Regions from separate parts of the Roseovarius sp. EC-HK134 genome, predicted to be linked through region 3. Evidence: riboswitches for the same ligand, from Rfam matches in the RefSeq annotation. Region 3 holds a riboswitch; each other region holds the start of a gene.
The links. Region 3 has a riboswitch for thiamine pyrophosphate ahead of GC127_RS17710 (ABC transporter ATP-binding protein). Riboswitches for the same ligand answer to the same signal wherever they lie in the genome.
Positions count from the first base shown of each region.

Region 1: it holds a riboswitch for thiamine pyrophosphate, as region 3 does, so the genes downstream of both, thiD (bifunctional hydroxymethylpyrimidine kinase/phosphomethylpyrimidine kinase) here and GC127_RS17710 (ABC transporter ATP-binding protein) in region 3, are expected to answer to the same signal.
Region 2: it holds a riboswitch for thiamine pyrophosphate, as region 3 does, so the genes downstream of both, thiC (phosphomethylpyrimidine synthase ThiC) here and GC127_RS17710 (ABC transporter ATP-binding protein) in region 3, are expected to answer to the same signal.

Region 1 is NZ_LR701544.1:1,098,927-1,105,607, forward strand. It holds gene GC127_RS09170 (thiazole synthase) at 1-125, opposite strand, end outside; gene thiS (sulfur carrier protein ThiS) at 127-324, opposite strand; gene GC127_RS09180 (FAD-dependent oxidoreductase) at 308-1,294, opposite strand; gene thiD (bifunctional hydroxymethylpyrimidine kinase/phosphomethylpyrimidine kinase) at 1,291-2,085, opposite strand; TPP riboswitch at 2,132-2,234, opposite strand; gene GC127_RS09190 (MmgE/PrpD family protein) at 2,364-3,728, shown strand; gene GC127_RS09195 (site-specific DNA-methyltransferase) at 3,812-4,924, opposite strand; gene GC127_RS09200 (ribonuclease HII) at 5,021-5,644, opposite strand; gene GC127_RS09205 (hypothetical protein) at 5,717-6,217, opposite strand; gene GC127_RS09210 (hypothetical protein) at 6,245-6,646, opposite strand.
Region 2 is NZ_LR701544.1:2,213,197-2,219,877, forward strand. It holds gene GC127_RS14640 (nidogen-like domain-containing protein) at 1-792, shown strand, start outside; gene gap (type I glyceraldehyde-3-phosphate dehydrogenase) at 1,035-2,036, shown strand; TPP riboswitch at 2,174-2,305, shown strand; gene thiC (phosphomethylpyrimidine synthase ThiC) at 2,418-4,220, shown strand; gene GC127_RS22870 (hypothetical protein) at 4,374-4,517, shown strand; gene gap (type I glyceraldehyde-3-phosphate dehydrogenase) at 4,609-5,661, shown strand; gene coaD (pantetheine-phosphate adenylyltransferase) at 5,668-6,159, opposite strand; gene GC127_RS14665 (CBS domain-containing protein) at 6,222-6,656, opposite strand.
Region 3 is NZ_LR701544.1:2,849,686-2,856,366, forward strand. It holds gene GC127_RS17690 (trimethylamine methyltransferase family protein) at 1-1, shown strand, start outside; gene GC127_RS17695 (NYN domain-containing protein) at 213-911, opposite strand; gene GC127_RS17700 (ABC transporter permease) at 1,738-2,481, opposite strand; gene GC127_RS17705 (TenA family protein) at 2,478-3,134, opposite strand; gene GC127_RS17710 (ABC transporter ATP-binding protein) at 3,147-3,872, opposite strand; TPP riboswitch at 3,918-4,017, opposite strand; gene GC127_RS17715 (heme NO-binding domain-containing protein) at 4,145-4,747, shown strand; gene GC127_RS17720 (GGDEF domain-containing protein) at 4,744-5,754, shown strand; gene bchO (alpha/beta fold hydrolase BchO) at 5,861-6,681, opposite strand, start outside.

The DNA.
Region 1 (6,681 bases), 1.8 Mb from region 3:
ACAGAGACGGTGGCGATGCCCGCGCCAGAGCGTTTGAAGGCATCGGCGAGGATCGCGGGCGAGGGATATTGCGCAGTGCCTAGCATCAGCCGCGAGGTGATCTCGGTCTCGTAGAAAACAGGCATGTCAGCCCCCTTGCCGTGGTGCGACGATTTCGATCCGGTCGCCGTCATTCAGTCTCTGTTCTGGCCTCAATACGGCAGGAACAAAACTTTCGTTCACTGCAGTCGCCACCTTGGCCGCGCCATAACCCAGCTCGATCAGCAGCGCATCAAGCGATGGTGCAGCGGTGTCCTGCACAGTGCCGTTAACCGTGATCTTCATGATAAAACTCCGGTTTCTGAGTATCGCCCGAGACCATCTCTGCTGCCATACGCGCCACCGCAGGCGACAAGAGGAAGCCGTGGCGAAAGAGGCCGTTGACATAAACTGTGCCCCCCTTGCGGGAAAGGCGCGGAAGGTTGTCGGGGAAAGCAGGGCGCGCATCAGCGCCAATTTCCAGCACCTCCGCCTCGCCGAAAGCGGGGTGCAGAGCATAGGCAGCCGACAGCAGCTCCATCACGGACCGAGCCGAGGCACGGCCGCGCTCTGTGCTCTCGATCTGTGTCGCACCCAGCATGAATACACCATCGCCCCGTGGCACGATGTAGAGTGGAAACCGCGGGTGCAACAGGCGAATGGGCCTTGTCAGGGTCACATCACGGCTGCGCAGCACCAGCATCTCTCCCTTGACCCCCCGCAGATCGGGCAAACTGTCCTGCGCGGCGAGGCCGCGACAGTCGATCACCGAACCATGAGGCTCTGCCGCATCTTGTTCGAATCGCACGCCTGCGTCCACCAGGCGCTTGTGCAGATGGTGCAGTGCCGCGCGAGGATTGATATGCGCCTCATCAGGAAAGAAAAGTGCGCGGTCGTGGCGCTCAACCAAATGCGGCTCTAACATGGCCAATTCTTCGCCTGTTACAAATCGATGCCCCTTGGTTCGGCGGGCGAATTGGTCCAGTTCGCGGCGGTCGCGCTGCAAGGTGACAACGAGCGAGCCCCGTCGGATTACCTCAACTCCCTGTGCCGCCCACCAATCGGCGGCCGCTTGACCCAATCGCACCACCGGCTCTTCTGCGGAAAAGCCCTCGCAAAATGGGGCCAGCATGCCGCCCGCCCACCAAGAGCAGGCATGCGCGCCGGGTGATGGTGCGGGATCGCGTAAAGTAACGTCAATGCCACGCGCGACAAGTTCGGTTGCCACGCAGAGGCCAACGATGCCCGCGCCCCGGATGGTGACAGGCCCTGTCATGTCCAAACCTCGTGAAAGTGGTGCACCGGGCCATGGCCCTTGCCAATTTCCAGCGTATCTGCGGCGAGAATGGCGCGATGCAACCAGCCATGGGCAGTTTCAACCGCTTTTGGCAAGGTTAGTCCCTTTGCGAGATGTGCCGCAATGGCCGATGATAGTGTGCAGCCAGTGCCATGGGTGTTGCGCGTGGCGATGCGGGGGGCGTCGAGGCGGTATGTTGCGTCAGCAATCAGCCAATCGGTGCAAGTCTCGCCTTGCGCGTGCCCGCCCTTCATCAAGACGGCCACGGTACCCATGTCCCGCAGAAGCGCGCCCTGCGCCTGCATTTCCGTACTGTCGCGCGCCTCTGACATGCCCAAAAGTGCTGCCGCCTCTGGCAGGTTCGGGGTGAGGAGATCGGCACGTGGCACAAGGTGTTCCACGAGGGCGGCACGCGCAGCGTCCGGCAAAAGGCGCGCGCCGGATTTTGCGACCATCACGGGATCAAGGACGATGGGGCCATGATATTCCGCCAGAGCCCGCGCCACTGTTTCGATGAGACCTGCGTCGCCCAGCATGCCGATCTTGATGCAATCGACCCTGATATCGCCTAAAACAGCTAAAATCTGTGCTTCAACAGTCGCGTTAGGGATGGGATGCACATCGGTCACCGCACAGGTGTTTTGGGCTGTCACGGCGGTAATCACGCTCGTTCCATAGACGCCCAGTGCCGAAAACGTCTTGAGATCTGCCTGAATGCCCGCGCCGCCGCCGCTGTCGGAGCCCGCGATTGTCAAAGCTGTGGCAATCATCTGCCGTTCCTCTCATCTTGCGGGGAAACGGACGGAGTGCGCGCCGGGCGTGCTGAGGTCCGTTCCCTACGCCGGCATCACCCGGATCAGGTTCGATGGGTTGGCTTTGCACCTCTCAGCCCTGAACACGGGCACCCCAACGGATATGCCTGATTGCTAACAGCCGGTTCTGCGCGCTGCAAGAGGAGAATGCGAGACAGGAAATGTCGCAAACAGCCGTCAAACCGGCGTGTAAAAACGCCACTTTGGGGCAGTCCCTCTTGCAGAAAGTTGCTCAGATGTCCTGTGTTCTAGACCGCCCTCAGTTCGACCGCGTCGCGAAATTCGTGCTCGATCCCGCGCTTGACGTTCCGCAAGAGGTGCTGGAGCGTATTGCCCTCCTGCTGATTGATACGCTCGGCGTCGCTGCGGGGGCCGCGACACTGGAGGTGGGTCAGATCGTACGCGATTTCGCGGTAGAGTTTCATGCGGCTTCTAGTGACAAACACAGCGCAACTTTGCTATTTGACGGGCGAACCTGTGCCATGCCTGGGGCGGCTTGGGCGCTTGCTACGCAGATCGACAATCTTGATGGGCATGACGGCTACAACCCGACCAAAGGGCATATCGGCTGCGCGCTGGTGCCAGCGCTCTTTGCCTATGCTGGGCAGCATCCACAGTTGACCGGGCGGCAGGCGCTCACTGCGCTTGCGATGGGCTATGAGGTGGCGGCACGGGCCGGTGTGGCGCTTCATGCCACGGTCAGCGATTATCACACCTCGGGCGCTTGGAATGCGCTGGGTGTTGCGGCCCTTGGGGCGCATCTGCGTGGGCAACCCTCGGATGTGTTGCGCGAGGCTATGGGGATCGCGGAATATCATGGGCCGCGCAGCCAGATGATGCGCGAAATTGCCAATCCTACCATGTTGCATGACGGATCGGGAATGGGGGCGCTTGTAGGAATTTCGTCACTGTTTCTTGCAGAACGCGGCTTTACCGGCGCGCCCGCGATTACGGTCGAGAGAGAAGACGTGGCGCATATTTGGGAAGATTTGGGACAGGATTGGACCATCCTGCGCAACTACATCAAACCCTATCCGATTTGCCGTTGGGCGCATGGCGCGCTGGAAGGGGTGCGTGTGCTGATGGTTGAGCAAGGGCTGCGCGCCGCAGAGATTGAGCGGCTTGAAGTGGCGACATTTGCCCAATCCGCCGCGCTTTTTCCGGGCCTTCCCAAGACGACGAGCGAGGCGCAGTATTCGCTGGGTTTTGCGCTTGCCACGCTGCTGGTGCATGGGCGCATCGGGCCAGAGCACATCACCGGTTCGGGCCTGAATGATCCGGAGGTCGCCCGCCTGCACGCGCGGATCACGGTGCGTGAAGAACCGCGCCATTCTGTCCGCTTTCCCGGCGGGCGCTGGTCTGATGTGACGGCGATCCTGCAGGACGGGCGGCGACTGACCTCAGGCGATGTCAACGCGCGTGGCGGCCCAGAGGCCCCCATGCCCGAAGCGGACGTGCGCACCAAGCTGGGTGCGATGGCCGGGCATGTGCTGTCGGAGGGGCGCATTGCGGCGCTTTGGGATATGAAACACAGACTGTTGCAGCCAGATATGCTTTTTTCCGAGATGGCTGATCTGGTCACGCCTGCACCGGACCGATGACAAAAAAAGCCCCGCCATGAGGGCGGGGCAAGTCAATGGTGCCCGAGAAAGTCAGGCCTTGGGCACCGGCGGTGTCTGGGTAATCAGTTAGGTCGCTCTTCCATTTCCGAGCGAATTTGCTGGCGTAGCACGTCGATGGGCACCACCTTGCCCTCGCGCTTGAAGCACCAATAGGTCCAGCCGTTGCACGAGGGTGCGCCTTCGAGATGCGCACCGATCTGATGGATCGAGCCGTTAACGCCATCGGCCACCAACGTGCCATCGGCACGCACCTTGGCCGCTTTGCCGTTGATCGAGGTCAGAACCTCACCGGGGCGCAACATTCCGCGCTCGATCAACTGACCAAAGGGCACACGGGGCTCTGCCCGTTTGGATGTTGAAACCTGAAGCGCGTCGCGGTCGAATTTACGGATATTCGCAAGCCGCTTTTCCGCAACACCGCGATAGGCTGCCTCACGTTCAATCCCGATGTAATCGCGGCCCAGCATCTTGGCCACGGCACCCGTGGTGCCCGTGCCAAAAAACGGGTCCAGTACGACATCGCCGGGATTGGTCGATCCGACAAGAACGCGGTGCAACAGGCTCTCGGGTTTTTGCGTCGGATGCGCCTTGTCGCCGTTGTCATCCTTGAGCCGCTCATGCCCGGTGCAGAGCGGCAGCACCCAATCCGAGCGCATCTGCACCCCGTCGTTGAGCGATTTCAGCGCCTCGTAATTGAAGGTGTACTTCGCACCCTCGGATTTCGACGCCCAGATCATCGTTTCGTGGGCGTTGGTCAGGCGCTTGCCGCGAAAATTCGGCATCGGGTTGGATTTGCGCCAGATCACATCGTTCAGGATCCAATAGCCCGCATCCTGCAGCGCCGCACCGACCCGAAAGATGTTGTGATAAGAGCCGATGACCCAGATTGCCCCATGAGGTTTGAGCAAGCGGCGCGCCGCCTTGAGCCAGTCTTGGGTGAACTTGTCGTAGGCGGCGAAACTTGCAAATTGGTCCCACGCGTCATCGACTGCATCCACTTGGCTATTGTCGGGTCGATGCAGGTCGCCCTTGAGCTGTAGATTATAAGGCGGATCAGCAAAGATGAGATCAACGCTTGCCTCTGGCAAGCTGTTCATCACCTCGATGCAATCCCCGGCGATAATCGTATTGAGAGGGAGCGCAGGCGCGCCCTTGGCTTTGGTCATTGTCGTCATCTTCTGCCTCTGTCCCGGCGCTTCTGCGCTCTGGTCGTTGGAGACCAAGATGAGTCAAACCCGATTCGCCGTCAAATTCTTTTTTGAATCAGAGGGTTAGTTATTTTCTTGATACAATATGTTGTGCACCGGCTTGAACGAACGTCTATGATGTGGGGTCACACCAAGATTTAGGAGCGCCTCTCTGTGGCTTTTCGATGGGTATCCGGCGTTCCGTTCCCAGCCATAGCCGGGGAACTGTTGCGCTAAATCCCACATGATCTGATCGCGCCTGATTTTCGCCACAATTGAGGCCGCCGCAATCGAAACCGAGACCGCATCGCCGCGCACAATGGCACGGGCGGGCAGGGTCAGGCCACGCGGGATCAGGTTACCGTCAATCAGGACAAGATCGGGCGGAGGATCGAGTGCTGCAATCGCCCTCTCCATCGCCAGATGCGCGGCGCGCAGAATGTTGAGCTGATCAATCTCTGCGACGCTGGCATGGGCCACGCTGACCTCGGCAGAGGCATGGATAGCCTCACAAAGTATGGCACGTCGCGCCGCGCTGAGTTTCTTTGAGTCGTTCAACCCCTCGGGAATATTGCCCGGATCAAGGATCACGGCGGCGGCCGTCACCGGACCAGCCAATGGCCCGCGCCCAACCTCATCCACCCCGGCAATGCGGAGATACCCCTCTGACAGGGCGGCGCGTTCATGGGTGAAATCAGGGCCAAGCATGACCCCACGTCGCATGATCCGAGCGCAAATGCAAAGGGAGGGGCGTGCCCCTCCCTTGCGCGCGCGATGTTTTCAGTAGAAACCGTATTGGTTCAGACAGTGATCCCGGTAGATCACCTGATGATGCCCGCCCACCCGCACGGCGCAGGCCGACGGCAGGGCAGTGTAAGAGCCGTAGCGCTGGTTCAGGCAGCGGCCAGAGTATCCCGCCCGGTTGCCTGCATAGACCCTGCAAGCCCCCGGCAAATTGACGCGCTGTGCCTTGCCATAATTTTTGCCATAGCCCCCACGGCCGTTGTCATAGCGGTGATCGTTATAGGCTTTGTCATGCCGACGGTCACGGGTGCTGTAATTGCGACCGTCGTAGTCGCGATAAGAGCCATTGTCCCGATAGCCGTCGTTGTTCTTCTGCTTGCTGTTGCTGGCAATCGCCGCGCCCACAATTGCGCCCAAGGCAATCCCCACGGCAAGATTGCGGTTGTCGCTGCGGTCGCGGGCAAGCGCGGGGGTGGCGGTGGCGGTTGTCAGCGCAACGGCACCAATAATAAGGGCTGTGGTAATTTTCCTGAACATTGGATGATCCTTTCACAAGCGAGTGGTCTAGTTGCGATGGTTGTCGCGGTGATAGGGGACATGGTTGCCATAGCCCCGCTGATAGACCGGGCGCCCTTGATGCTGGCGGCCATAGCCGCGCTGCGGTTCGTAAGAGCGGTGCTGGTTGTAGTGGTGGCGGTGATGATTGGGTTTGTAGACCTGTTTGTGGTGCCGTTTCGGGGTGTAATAGTGCTGCTGATAGCCATGACCCCGCGTGGCATAGTCGTTGCGACGATCGCGGTCGCGATTGCGATCATCCGCAAGTGCGGCCCCAACGATGGCCAGCGCCGCAACCCCGGCGATGATGGCCGCGGTTTCGCCGCGGTTCTGGGCTTGGGCTGGGGCTGCGGTAAGGCTGGACACGGTCAGAGCCGCGCCGATGATGAGAGCGATGAACTTGCGGTGCATGGTCATTCCTTTCAGGATGCTGACGGTCGTTTTCT
Region 2 (6,681 bases), 640 kb from region 3:
GGCAATGACACCCTTGACGGCGGTGCTGGCGATGACCGGATTTCGTCCTCTGATGGCAATGATCTGGCCATTGGCGGGGCGGGCAACGACAATATCGGCGGCGGTCTGGGGGATGACACCCTGGACGGTGGCGATGGTGACGACATTCTGGGCGGCGGCTTTGGCGCGGATTCCGTGACCGGCGGCGCAGGCAATGACGTGGTCGCAGGCGGCGCGGGCGACGACACGCTCTCGGGCGGCGATGGCAACGACAGCATGTCGGGCAGCTTTGGCAATGACCTCATCGACGGCGGCGAGGGCGCGGATGACATCGGCGGCGGCACCGGACAGGACACCATTGATGCCGGTGCGGGCAATGACAGCGTGGGCGGCGGTGAAGGCGACGACAGCATCCTTGGCGGCGACGGTAATGATTTCCTCGCCGGCGGCGGGCGCAACGACACGATCGACGGCGGCGCGGGCAATGACACGATCAATGCAGGTGCTGGCAATGACGTGATCACTGGCGGAACCGGGGCCGATCAATTCGTCTTCAGCGCCTTCTTCGATGGCGAGGCGGATGTGATCACCGATTTCGAGGACGGTTTGGACAGTTTCTTCATCCGCCGTTTCGATCCCGATACTGGCGTTGAAAACATCAACAACGGCGGTAACGGTCTCGCGGGGTTCGTCACGGCGATGAATATCGTCGACGTCGCGGGCGGCGCGCAGATGACGGTGAATGGCAACACGATCCTCGTCGAAGGCATCACCGCCGCGCAACTCACCGTGGATGATTTCACGTTCCTCTAGTTCGGACTGGCAGATCAACGACAGGGGCGCTCTCGGGCGCCTCTATGTCTTGGCGGCAAATCTGCGCCTTCTGATCGCCCAAACCTGCCATCCTGCGTTAGCGCAATCACCGGCAAAGCCACGCCAACCCCCGCAAGGTTACCGCTAACATCCTGTATTCCAACTGGAAAACGACTTTTACCGCTTTCCGGCGTCCTCTGCCCCGTCTATACGGACGCCAATTCAGCTATCAGGAGTCGCCCATGACCATCACCGTAGGAATCAACGGTTTCGGCCGTATCGGTCGCGCCACGCTTGCCCATATCTCGGAAAGCCTGCGCAACGATATCAAGGTGGTCAAGGTGAACGCAACCGGGCCGATTGAGACCGCAGCGCATCTGATGCGCTATGACAGCGTGCATGGCCGCTTTGCCCATCCCATCACCGTCGAGGGCCAGACGATGGACCTCGGGCGCGGCCCGATCCAGATGTTCTCGACCTATGACATGAACGAGTTGGATTGGGACGGGGTTGATGTGGTGCTCGAATGCACCGGCAATTTCAATGATGGAAACAAGGCCCGCACCCATCTTGAACGCGGCGCGCGCAAGGTGCTGATCTCGGCCCCCGCCAAGAACGTGGATCGCACCGTGGTCTACGGCGTCAACCATGACGCGCTCTTGGCCTCTGAGCGGATGATCTCGAACGGCTCTTGCACCACCAATTGCCTCGCGCCGCTGGCCAAGGTGCTGAATGATACGATCGGGATCGAGAGCGGCATCATGACCACGATCCACGCCTATACCGGTGACCAGCCGACGCTGGACCGTCGCCACAATGACCTCTACCGCGCCCGCGCCGCCGCGATGTCGATGATCCCCACCTCGACCGGGGCCGCCAAAGCGCTTGGTGAGGTGCTGCCGGAACTCGCGGGCAAACTCGACGGCTCTGCCATCCGCGTGCCCACGCCCAATGTCTCGGCGGTGGACCTGACCTTTGTCGCCAAGCGCGATGTGACCAAGGCCGATGTCAACGCCGTGGTGGCCGAGGCCGCCGCTGGCGCGATGAAGGGCGTTCTGGGCTATGATCCCGAACCCAAGGTCAGCATCGACTTCAACCACACCGAGGAAAGCTCGATCTTCGCCCCTGATCAGACCAAAGTGATCGGCAACCGTCTGGTGCGGGTGCTGGCATGGTATGACAACGAATGGGGCTTTTCCTGCCGCATGGCCGATGTCGCCGTCGCCATGGGCCGGTTGCAGTAAACAAGCCCTCACATTTTGTGCAGCGCCGGGCCGCGATACGCGCGGCCCGGCGCTTTGCCATTGGAACGCGCCGATCTGCCTCTGGGCTCGCAGGCCCGAAACTTCGGGTTGCGCGGCCCTCTGTTACCGCATACGCTTTTCCTACGCAGGGGAGTCCCAACTGAGGGACTGAGAGGCGGCTGGCAACCATCTTTGCAGATATTGCAGTGTCGCGACCCTTTGAACCTGACCCAGTTGATACTGGCGTAGGAAGCTAGGGCTCGCGATCATGCCACGTTCCGGCAGATCCCATGGCCTGAACCGGGGCGTATATGCTGCCCTCCTGCCTCCCTGCCACGCTCATCTGGTCTCTTTGTAGAAACTGACTCGAGGAGCACCAAAATGAACGTCCCCACCCAGAACATCACCCCTAGCGTGACCACCGGCCCCCTGCCCGCCTCTAGAAAAATCTATGTGAACGGCCAGCACTATCCCGAAATCGCAGTGCCCATGCGCGAAATCTCGACCCATCCCACCGCAGGCGAGGCACCGCTGGCCGTCTATGATAGCTCTGGTCCCTATACCGATCCGGACCGCACCACCGATATTCGCCAAGGCTTGCCGCCGCTTCGCCGCTCGTGGATCATGGCACGCGGGACTGTGGAGGATTACGAGGGCCGCCACGTCAAGCCCGAGGATAACGGCTTTGTCACCGGCGATAGACTGGTGCCGGAGTTTCCGGTTCAGCACCGGCCACTGCGCGCCAAGCCGGGGGCGGCCCCCACCCAACTGGCCTATGCCCGCGCAGGCCTTATCACGCCCGAGATGGAATTCGTGGCCATCCGCGAAAACCAGCTGCGGGAATTGACACCCTGTCACCGCGACGGCAACGACTGGGGCGCGAATATTCCCGACTACGTGACCCCCGAATTCGTCCGGCAAGAGATTGCGGCAGGCCGCGCCATCATCCCCGCAAATATCAACCACCCGGAACTGGAGCCGATGATCATCGGCCGCAATTTTCTGGTCAAGATCAATGCCAACATGGGCACCTCCGCCGTCACCTCTTCGATGGAGGAAGAGGTCGAGAAACTGGTCTGGGCGATCCGCTGGGGCGCGGATACGGTGATGGATCTCTCGACGGGCCGCAACATCCACAACACGCGCGAATGGATCATCCGCAACAGCCCCGTGCCCATCGGCACCGTGCCGATCTATCAGGCGCTGGAAAAGGTGAATGGCATTGCCGAAGACCTGACATGGGAGGTGTTCCGCGACACGCTGATCGAACAGGCCGAACAGGGCGTGGACTATTTCACCATCCATGCGGGCGTGCGCCTGCACATGGTGCCAATGACGGTAAATCGGGTAACAGGCATCGTCAGCCGAGGCGGTTCGATCATGGCCAAGTGGTGCCTGCATCACCACCGCGAGTCCTTTCTTTATGAGCATTTCGAAGACATCTGCGACATCTGTCGCCAATATGACGTGAGCTTTTCATTGGGCGATGGGCTGCGCCCCGGTTCTATCGCCGATGCCAATGACGCCGCACAATTCGCCGAGTTGGAGACGCTGGGCGAACTCACGAAAATCGCATGGCGCAAGGATTGCCAGGTGATGATCGAGGGGCCGGGCCATGTCGCCATGCACAAGATCAAAGAGAATATGGAGAAGCAGCTTGAATGCTGCCACGAGGCCCCGTTCTACACCCTTGGGCCACTCACCACCGATATCGCGCCGGGCTATGACCATATCACCAGCGGCATCGGGGCGGCGATGATCGGTTGGTTCGGCTGTGCGATGCTGTGCTATGTCACCCCCAAGGAACATCTGGGCCTGCCCGACCGCGACGATGTGAAAACCGGCGTCATCACCTACAAAATCGCGGCCCATGCCGCCGACCTTGCCAAGGGCCTGCCGGGGGCGCAGCGGCGTGACGATGCGCTCAGCCGCGCGCGCTTTGAATTCCGCTGGGAGGATCAATTCAACCTCTCGCTCGACCCGGAAACCGCCCGCGACTTCCACGATCAGACCTTGCCCAAAGAGGCGCATAAGGTGGCGCATTTCTGCTCGATGTGCGGGCCGAAATTCTGCTCGATGAAGATCAGCCACGACATCCGCGCCGAGGCCCAGAAAGAGGGTATGGCGGCGATGGCCGAAAAGTTCCGCGAAGCCGGCGATATCTACCTGCCCCTTGACGAGTGATCAGACCTGATCGCACGCCCCCGGTGCCCGGCACCGGGGGCCGTTTTGCGCCTCCGGCCCTATGGCCAGGCCCCTCCCGGCCCTTGATCCGGCTTGCATGGCGGCAGCCTCTGTTGCATACCCTGCGAGACGCAGACGGCAAAGGCGCGCGGCATGACCAACACAATCGCGATTGGCCTTGGGGGGATCGTCCTAGTGGCGATCGGTGCCGATGTCATACTGAACGATAGCCAATCCACCCTGTTCCTCGGGCGCAAGCTGATTGATCTGATCGAATATGTCGCCTTTTGGCGATAACGCAACTGACACTCCTCCGCATTGACTCGTTTCGAAATTCGTTTATGTTCGCCGTCAATTGTTAGCGCTAACATAACTCTCGGAGGATGCCATGCCCCTGAAACTTGCCATAAACGGATTTGGTCGTATCGGACGCAACGTGCTGCGCGCTTTGCTCGACTCGGATCGCCAAGACATCAAAGTCGTGGCCATCAACGATCTGGCCCCGGTCGAAACAAACGCCCATCTGCTCGAATTCGACAGCGTGCATGGCCGCTTTCGGGGTCAGATCACCACCACCGCCGACACGATTGACGCAGGCCGCGGGCCGATGCGCGTGACCGCCCTGCGCGACCCCGAAGCGCTGCCATGGGGTGATGTCGATATCGTGCTGGAATGCACCGGCATCTTTACAGACCGCGACGCCGCCGCCCGCCACCTCAAGAACGGCGCGCGGCGCGTTCTGGTCTCGGCCCCCTCAGCCGGGGCCGATCGCACCGTGGTCTACGGCGTCAACCACACGGACCTGACCGCCAAGGATGTGATCGTTTCCAACGCCTCTTGCACCACCAATTGCCTCGCCCCCTTGGCCAAGGTGCTGCATGAAAGCGTCGGCATCACCCGCGGTTTCATGACCACGATCCATAGCTACACCGGCGACCAGCCAACGCTCGACACCATGCACAAGGACCTCTACCGCGCCCGCGCGGCGGGGCTCAACATCATCCCCACCACCACCGGCGCTGCCCGTGCCGTGGGCCTCGTGTTGCCCGCCCTCGCCGGGCGGCTCGACGGCACCGCCATCCGCGTGCCCACCCCCAATGTCAGCGTCGTGGACCTGACATTCGAGGCCGCGCGCGACACCAGCGTGGACGAGATCAACGCCGCCGTCAGCGGTGCCGCCAACGGCGCGCTTTTGGGCGTGCTCGATGTTACCAGCCGCCCGCTTGTCTCCTCGGACTTTAACCACGATCCCCACAGCTCGATCTTTGCCACCGATCAGACACGGGTGATGGAAGGACGGCTTTGCCGCGTGCTCAGTTGGTATGACAACGAATGGGGTTTTTCCAACCGCATGCTCGATGTCGCCGCCGAAATGGGCCGCCACCTCGAAACCGGGCGCGGCCCCGTCCCGCACCACACACGGGTGATGGAACCGACCTGAGCAGCCTTAGGAAAACTTGGCCAGCAGCGCTTCGCGGACCGGGGGGGTGACAAACTTGGTCACATCCCCGCCCAGCCGGGCGATTTCCTTGACCAGTTTGCTGGCAATCGCCTGATGATTGGCATCCGCCATAAGAAAGACGGTCTCGACCGAATTATCCAGCGCCCGGTTCATCCCGACCATCTGGAATTCATATTCGAAATCCGCCACCGCGCGCAGACCGCGCACTATCACCTGCGCGCCCACATCATGGGCGCAATTGATCAGCAGGTTCTCGAACGGATGCGCCACGATTTCGGTGCCGGTCTGCGCGCTGAGCTTGGCACATTCCGCCTCGATCATCTCGACCCGCTCTTCCAGCGAAAACAGCGGCCCCTTGTCCCGGTTGATCGCAACCCCCAGAACCAGCCGATCCACCAGCACGGCTGCCCGGCGGATAATATCAATATGGCCCAAGGTAATAGGGTCGAACGTGCCGGGATAAAGACCAATGCGCATGCGGCCCTCCTTTGCTGCAATCGCCGCTCACGCAACAATACTATGCAAGGCGATGCAAGCGCTTAGTAGCCCATGATCATCCCTTCAAGGGCTGTCTTCTCCATCGCCAGCTCTTCCAGCCGCGCCTTGACCACGTCGCCGATGGTCACGATCCCCACCAGCTTGCCCGCCTCCACCACCGGCATGTGACGGAACCGGCCATCGGTCATACGCGCCAACACCGCATCAGATGTATCCTGCCGCGAACAGCAAACCGGATTACGGGTCATCATTTCAGACACGGTTTCGGTCATGCAGACCACGCCGCGCACGGCCAGACTGCGCACGATATCGCGCTCTGAGATGATCCCCTCCACCGTCTCGCCATCCCGTGACACCACAAGCCCGCCGATCCGGCGCTCTGCAAGGGTCTGCGCCGCCTCCGAAACCTTTGTCTGAGGCGAGATCGTGATCACCGCGCTATCGCCCTTGGATTTCAGGATTTGCTGCACCAGCATGACACGACCCTCCGCAAGAATATGT
Region 3 (6,681 bases):
AGGGGGTGTTAATCTCAAGTGAAAGGCCGTGCGGTCGCTAGGCCGTCACGCAAAAGGCGTGCCGATGTAAAGCGGCGCACCTTCGGTGCGACGGACGGCCCAGCGATTGACGCGGCGGCGCGTGGCATGCCTTGTTCCGCGCAGGGGTGATTATGGTAAAGGGCAGGTCAGAATAAAAGGTGGTGAACCTTCTTGATGACAGCCGACTTGGTTCAGGCGGTTGCGAGCCTGAACGCTTCGGGCCTGTAGCGGACCATGTTAAGTCCATCATTGAGGGTCACATCGTAAATAGCCTTGCGGTTACTGAGATATTTTTTCCACGTCTTATCCGGATGCTTCGAAATGCAGAATTGATGCTCGGTTCTCATTTGATTTGAGAGATGGGTTACAGCGACGCCTTTGCCTTGCTTGCTGTCACGTTTTATAATCCTGTAAATGCGCGCATCTGTCTCATCAAAGATGGTCGGATTCTCCGACTCGCGACACCCTTCCAACTCTTCAAACACGGAACAGGCCGCGCGGAACCGCTCGGATGTCTTGGCCTCTCCGGCCCCAATCACGGTCAGCCCATAGCCGCGCAAACGGGTGGCAAGATGGGTGAAATCCTGATCCGAACTGACCAAGAGCACCGCTGCGCATTGATCCGAGAGCGCGCGCTCCATCGCGTCCACGCAGATCAGCATGTCGGTTGCATTCTTGCCGCAACCGGAGTGGATGAACTGAAAGCCGGGCAGCTTGTCCCAGTCCGGCAGAAGACCAACATTGCCATAGGCGCGCAGCAGGTCGGGGTCACCGTAGCGGCGGGCCAGATCGAGGATGGTCCGAGCGTGCGTCACGGGAATATTCTCGGCATCGACAAAGGCCGAGAGGCGCGGCGCAGGCGTAAGGCGGGTCGGGGGCAAGGTGCTCATGGCCCAAGCCTAGGATGGCAATCCGGATGGATTTGGGGCAGGAGGCGATCTTTTTCATGGCGCACACGTCTGGCGGGTGAGTGCGGGGCCAGAGGCGGGAAGGAGTATTTGGACCAAGAAGAAGATGGGGTTTGGGATTGCTTTCTGGGCGCGCGATGGGCGGAACGCAGTTCCCGTTCACCGAATGAGTTTTGCAGCTATTATCGCTTGAACGGCGAGCATCGCGCCAGTCAGAGCATAAAGAACAAAGAACCCGCCGCCGCCCGTCAGGTACGACATGAGCAGGAACTCTAGGCCAAAACCAATGCACCCGGAGAACATCGCAAGAGCGCGAGATTTGACCGAGCCCGCCACCATAGAGCGCCGTAGCAGGAGCGGCCCTTCGAGTGGCTTGTGTATCAGTTGACCTGGTACACCTGAGTATACCCGCTCCCTTGCTAGGGTCGCAGCGTTTAGCCTAAGCGACGCGTAGAAAATCAAAGGAACGCCCGTCAGTGCAGAAATGGTAACCACGCTGACACCGAGGCCAATCAGGTTAACATCCCTGTTGTGAAATTAGAAATAGACGCCAGCCAGGCTAACCATCGGTAGCGGTAGCGACAGCAAAGCGGCATTGAGCAACTCACTTAGAAAAGCTCTGCGACTTAGCGTTATGGTCATGGCCTCTGGTGCCATAGGGTTAAGTATCGGACCCAGAGTTCGTGACATCAAGCGGCATCCCAGATCCACAAGTTCGGCTCACATCGTAGCTTATTCCCAACCGCAAGCAATGAGCGCAAAGCGACCCCCAAACTGACACTGCATCACCCTACGCAGAGCCCCGCCTTCACCCCACCGCCTTGCCATCCAGCCACTTTTGACACCCACGGTCCACCCCGGCGTGCAGGCAAAGCGTCAGCACTGCCAGCACGATGAGGGCCGCGAACATGAGGTCGATCTTGGCGCGGCCATTGGCCAGCAGCATGAGATAGCCCAGCCCCTTGGAGGCCCCCACCCATTCGCCGATGATCGCCCCGATGGGGGCATAGACGGCCGCGAGGCGCAGACCCGAGGCAAAGCCCGGCAGGGCTGCGGGCACGCGGATATGCCACATGAGCCGCGCGCGGTTCGCCCCCATGACGCGCGCGAGGTCGAGCCACTGCGGCGGCGTGCGCATCAGCGCGTCAAAAAAGGCCGATGTGACCGGGAAATAGATGATGAGGAGCGCCATAGCGACCTTGGACCAGAGGCCATAGCCCAACCAGAGCGTGAGGATGGGCGCGAGGGCAAAGACCGGGATCGCTTGGGAGAATACCATGATCGGGCGGATAAGCCGGCGCGCCATGGGCGAAGAGGCCAGACCAATCGCCGAAAGACCGCCCAAGATCGCGCCCAAGGCCAGACCGATCAATACCTCTGCCGCCGTTATGGTGGCATGATGGGCAATCAGCGCGCGGCTGGCCCAGAGGGTTTCCGCCACGCGGCCCGGCCCGGGCAGAATGAAGGGCGGCAGCGCCGCGAGCGTCACCAGCGCCTGCCAAAGCACGAGTGCAAGGGCTGTCGAACTTGCGATGGTGACAAGGCGGCTCATGCGGCGGGGTATCCGGCAAGGGCCGCGTCAAAGAAGGCGCGTTCGAGACGTGTTGCCGTAACAAAGGCGGATTGCGCGGCGGCTTGATCCTCGGGGGTGAGGCTGGGCCAGACCTGATCAAGCTGACCGCGCAGATAGGTCACAACCCCCTCGAACCCCGGCCCGCTGTGCAGGGTGATCCATTCCCCGAACCAGAAAGGCAAGTCTGCGGCGCGGTTCGCATGCGGGCTGGCCCAATCCAGATAGGTCCATTCGGCCACGCTGAGGACCGCAATCATCTGCGCATAGCTGCCTGATTTTGCCGCCGCGCGCATCAGTGCCTGAAATTCGGCTGTGATCGGATGGGGCGTTGCAGGTGGCTCTGTTGTTCCGCCAAGCGCCGCGATTGCGCGCAGGAAATAGGTATTCTCCGGCCCCGAGATCAGCCCGAGAAACTGTGCCGCCGGGATCGCATCGGGCAGGCTGGGCGCATGGGCGATGGCAGAGGCCAGAAGCCGCACGAAATCTTCGATAAAGAGGTAATCCTGTTGCAGATAGGCGAGCATGCGGGCCTTGGGCAACGTGCCCGCCGCAAGCTGATCGGTGAAGGGATGCCGGGTGGCGGCCTGCCAATCGGTGGCCACAAGGGATTTGAGGTGTTCGGTGGGGCGCATCTTTTTCTCCTGTCAGGCGGGGGCGCGCAGGCGGGCCAAAAGACGGCCCTGCGCCGCGAGAGTTTCGGGGTCATCCACGGCGCGTGGCACCGGGGCTGCGGGCGGGGTCACATCCTCTAGCCCGGTTTCGGTCAGGATGTGGATGGCATGGCCCATGCGCGCGGCCTCAGCCGGGTCATGTGTGACCATCAGGACTGTGCGTCCTGCCAGATGTGTGGCCGAAAGATCCTGCATCTGCGCGCGGGTGCGGGCATCGAGGGCCGAAAACGGCTCGTCCAGCAAAACGATGGGGCGGTCCTCCATCAACGTGCGGGCCAGTGCCACGCGCTGTTTCTGCCCCCCCGAGAGCGCATGAGGCCGCTTGTCTGCATGGTCGGCCAGACCGACCCGCGCCAGCATCTCGCGCGCGCGCGCCACGTCGCGCGGCATCCCGCGCAGCCGCGCCCCAAGCGTTACATTGCCCAGCACATCGAGCCACGGCATCAGCATGTCGCCCTGTGCCATCAGCGCCATGCGCCCTGACAGTGGCCCGCCATCAGAGGCTGTGATCGTGCCGGTAAACTCTGTCACCTCATCCACCCCGGCGATCAGGCGCAGCACCGTGGTTTTGCCCACGCCCGAAGGGCCGAGCAGGCAGGTGATACGCCCGGCGGACAAGGTCAGCCGCAGTGGGCCAAATACCGGGACAGCGCCAATCCGGGCGTGGCCATCAAGGGTCAGACTGGGCGGGGCGGTCATGCGCGGCCTCTTCAAACAGGGCTCGCGGGCAGGGGGATGGCGCGCCGCTGCGCGGTTTCCGTTCCCTCCGCCGGTGCGAGCCGGATCAGGTTCGATGGGTTGGTGCAAGACCTCTCAGCCCCAAGGGGCACCCCAACGGATGCCCCAGATGTAGCCGCAGCGCTCTGCGATGACAAGGGCGCGATAGGGGCTGCAATATAGTGAAGATTTTAGATGTTCAGGGGGCCTTAACCCTTGGCTGTCAGGATGCAGGCATCTGAGAGGAGGGTGCCATGCACGGGCTGGTCAACCGCGCGATTGAGCGATTTGTCAGGGATACCTATGGGCGCGATGTCTGGATTGGCACGATTCAACGATTGAACCTGGGTTTTACCGAGTTTGAAGCGATGATGGTCTACGAGGCGCGCATCACCGAAGAGGTGTTGACCGCGGTTGGCGCGCGATTGGCGCGCGGGCGTGACGATCTGCTTGAGGATATCGGTACCTATCTGGTCTCGCACCCCGCGACCGAGGCGCTGCGCCGTCTGTTGCGCTTTGGGGGGGTGGATTATGTGGAGTTTCTGCATTCTCTTGATGATCTGCCAGAGCGCGCGCGCCTTGCAGTCGCCGATCTGGGGCTGCCTGCGCTGGAATTACAAGACCGGGGGGCGGGGGTTTATGCTCTGCATGTGGGGCTGCCCAAGGGGCATGATCTGCGGCTTGGCCCGGTGGTGGTCGGGCTTTTGCGCGCCATGGCGGATGACTATGGCGCGCTTGCGCTGGTCGAGCATCAGGGGGATGGCGCGGACTATGAGATCATTGAGGTGCGTTTGTTGGATGAGGGGTTCGCGCATGGGCGGGCCTTTGCTCTGGGGCTTGGGGAAAGCGCGGCATGACTGTTCAGGACAGGGGGCTTTTGGCGCTGCTTGCGGGGCTTTGCCCGATGCATGCGGTTCTGGACGCCGAGGGCCATCTGGTGCAGGCGGGGCCAACCTTCGCCAAGCTCTTTGGTGCGCGCGCGCTGCAGGGCATGCGGTTTCTGGATCTGATCGAACTGCGCCGCCCGCATCAGGCGGGGAATATGGCGGATCTTCTGGCCTGCGCCGGGGCGCGGCTTCGGCTGCGCTTGCGTGCTCCCCCCCATACGGCGCTCAAGGGCGTGCTTTTGCCATTACCGGGGGGCGGGGCGGTGGTGAATCTCTCGTTCGGGATTTCCGTGGTCGAGGCGGTGCGCGACTTTGACCTGACCGGCGCTGACTTTGCGGCGACGGATCTGACGACCGAGATGCTCTATTTGATCGAGGCAAAATCCGCCGCGATGGACGCCTCGCGCAAGCTGAACCTGCGCTTGCAGGGCGCACGCATTGCCGCGGAAGAGCAGGCGTTTACGGATATGTTGACGGGGCTGCGGAACCGCCGCGCCCTTGACCATGTGTTGGATCGGTTGATGCAGAGTGAGCAGGATTTCGCGCTGCTGCATCTCGATCTCGATTTTTTCAAACAGGTGAATGACACATTGGGCCATGCGGCGGGCGATCATGTGCTGCAAGAGGTGGCGCGGCGCCTGCGCGACGAGGTGCGCAGCGATGATTTGATCGCGCGGGTGGGGGGCGATGAATTCGTCATCCTGCTGCTTGGCATGACAGAGCGGGCACCCGTGGGCGATTTGGCAGCTCGGATGATTGCCCGGCTGGAAGAGCCGGTTCCCTATCGCGCGCAGCACTGTCGGATTTCCGGCAGTATCGGCATCACGCTTAGCTGTGCCTATGACAGCCCCGAACCCGTGCGGATGATGGCCGATGCCGATCTGGCGCTCTATGCGGCCAAGGGGCGGGGTCGGGGCTGTGCGCGGTTTCACGAAAGCCCATTGCCACGCGCGGCCCCGGCGCATGGCATCGCCTGAGCGCTTAACGCAGTTTCAGAGAAAGTTGACAGGCTTTCCCTGTAGGACATCGCGCCAAATCAAACAGCAACGCCGTTTCGGTGTTTCACCGTAAACCCGAAGCGCATCAGTCGGGCCAGTTGCTCGGATCAAGGATTGCGGCCAGGACGCGCGCGGCATCCTCTTCTTGGGCCACATGGCCAAGGCCATCCAAAGACAGCGTGCGCGCCCGCGGCATCTGGGCGGCGGCGCGGGCAGAGATTTCGGGCGGCACCGCCAGATCGACGGTGCCGGTGATCAAGAGGCAGCGATTGGGGATCGTGCCCAGCCGGTTCAAGAGCGGGGCCACATCCCATTGTGCCATCATTTGCAAGGTGCCATCGACATGCGCACGGTCCCCGATCAGCCGCGCATAGAGCATCAGCCCCTCGGGCGTGAGGCGCGATCCGGTGCTCTCGATCAGGCGGCGGGCGCGGGTGAGTTTGTCGGTGCCAAGGGTAAAGAGCGTGGGCGTCAGCGGATTGAGCGCCAGAACCTTGGCGAGAACCGGAAAGAGCCAGCCCGCCACCCCCTCGAACGGGCCAAGGGCCGCGTTGACGCAGGCAATATCGGGCGGCTGGTCTGTGGGCGTCCTCAGCCGCGTGGCGAGTTCCAGCGCGATGGCCCCGCCTGCGGAATGACCGAGGATCAGATCGGGGTGCCACCCCTCCGACTGGCAAAGCGCCGCGATATCCCCGGCCATGCCGGGCAGGCCCAGACGCCGCCGGTTTCCCGCGCGCGAGAACCCCTGACCGGGAAGATCCAGCGCAATCACGCGGTGGCTCTGGGCCAAAAGCGGCATCAGATCGCGCCAACTATGGGTCGAGGCCCCCGCCCCGTGCAGCAAAAGGGCAAGAGGACCGTTGCCCATTTCCTGCAGATGCCATTGGTGGGGGGGATGGTGAATGC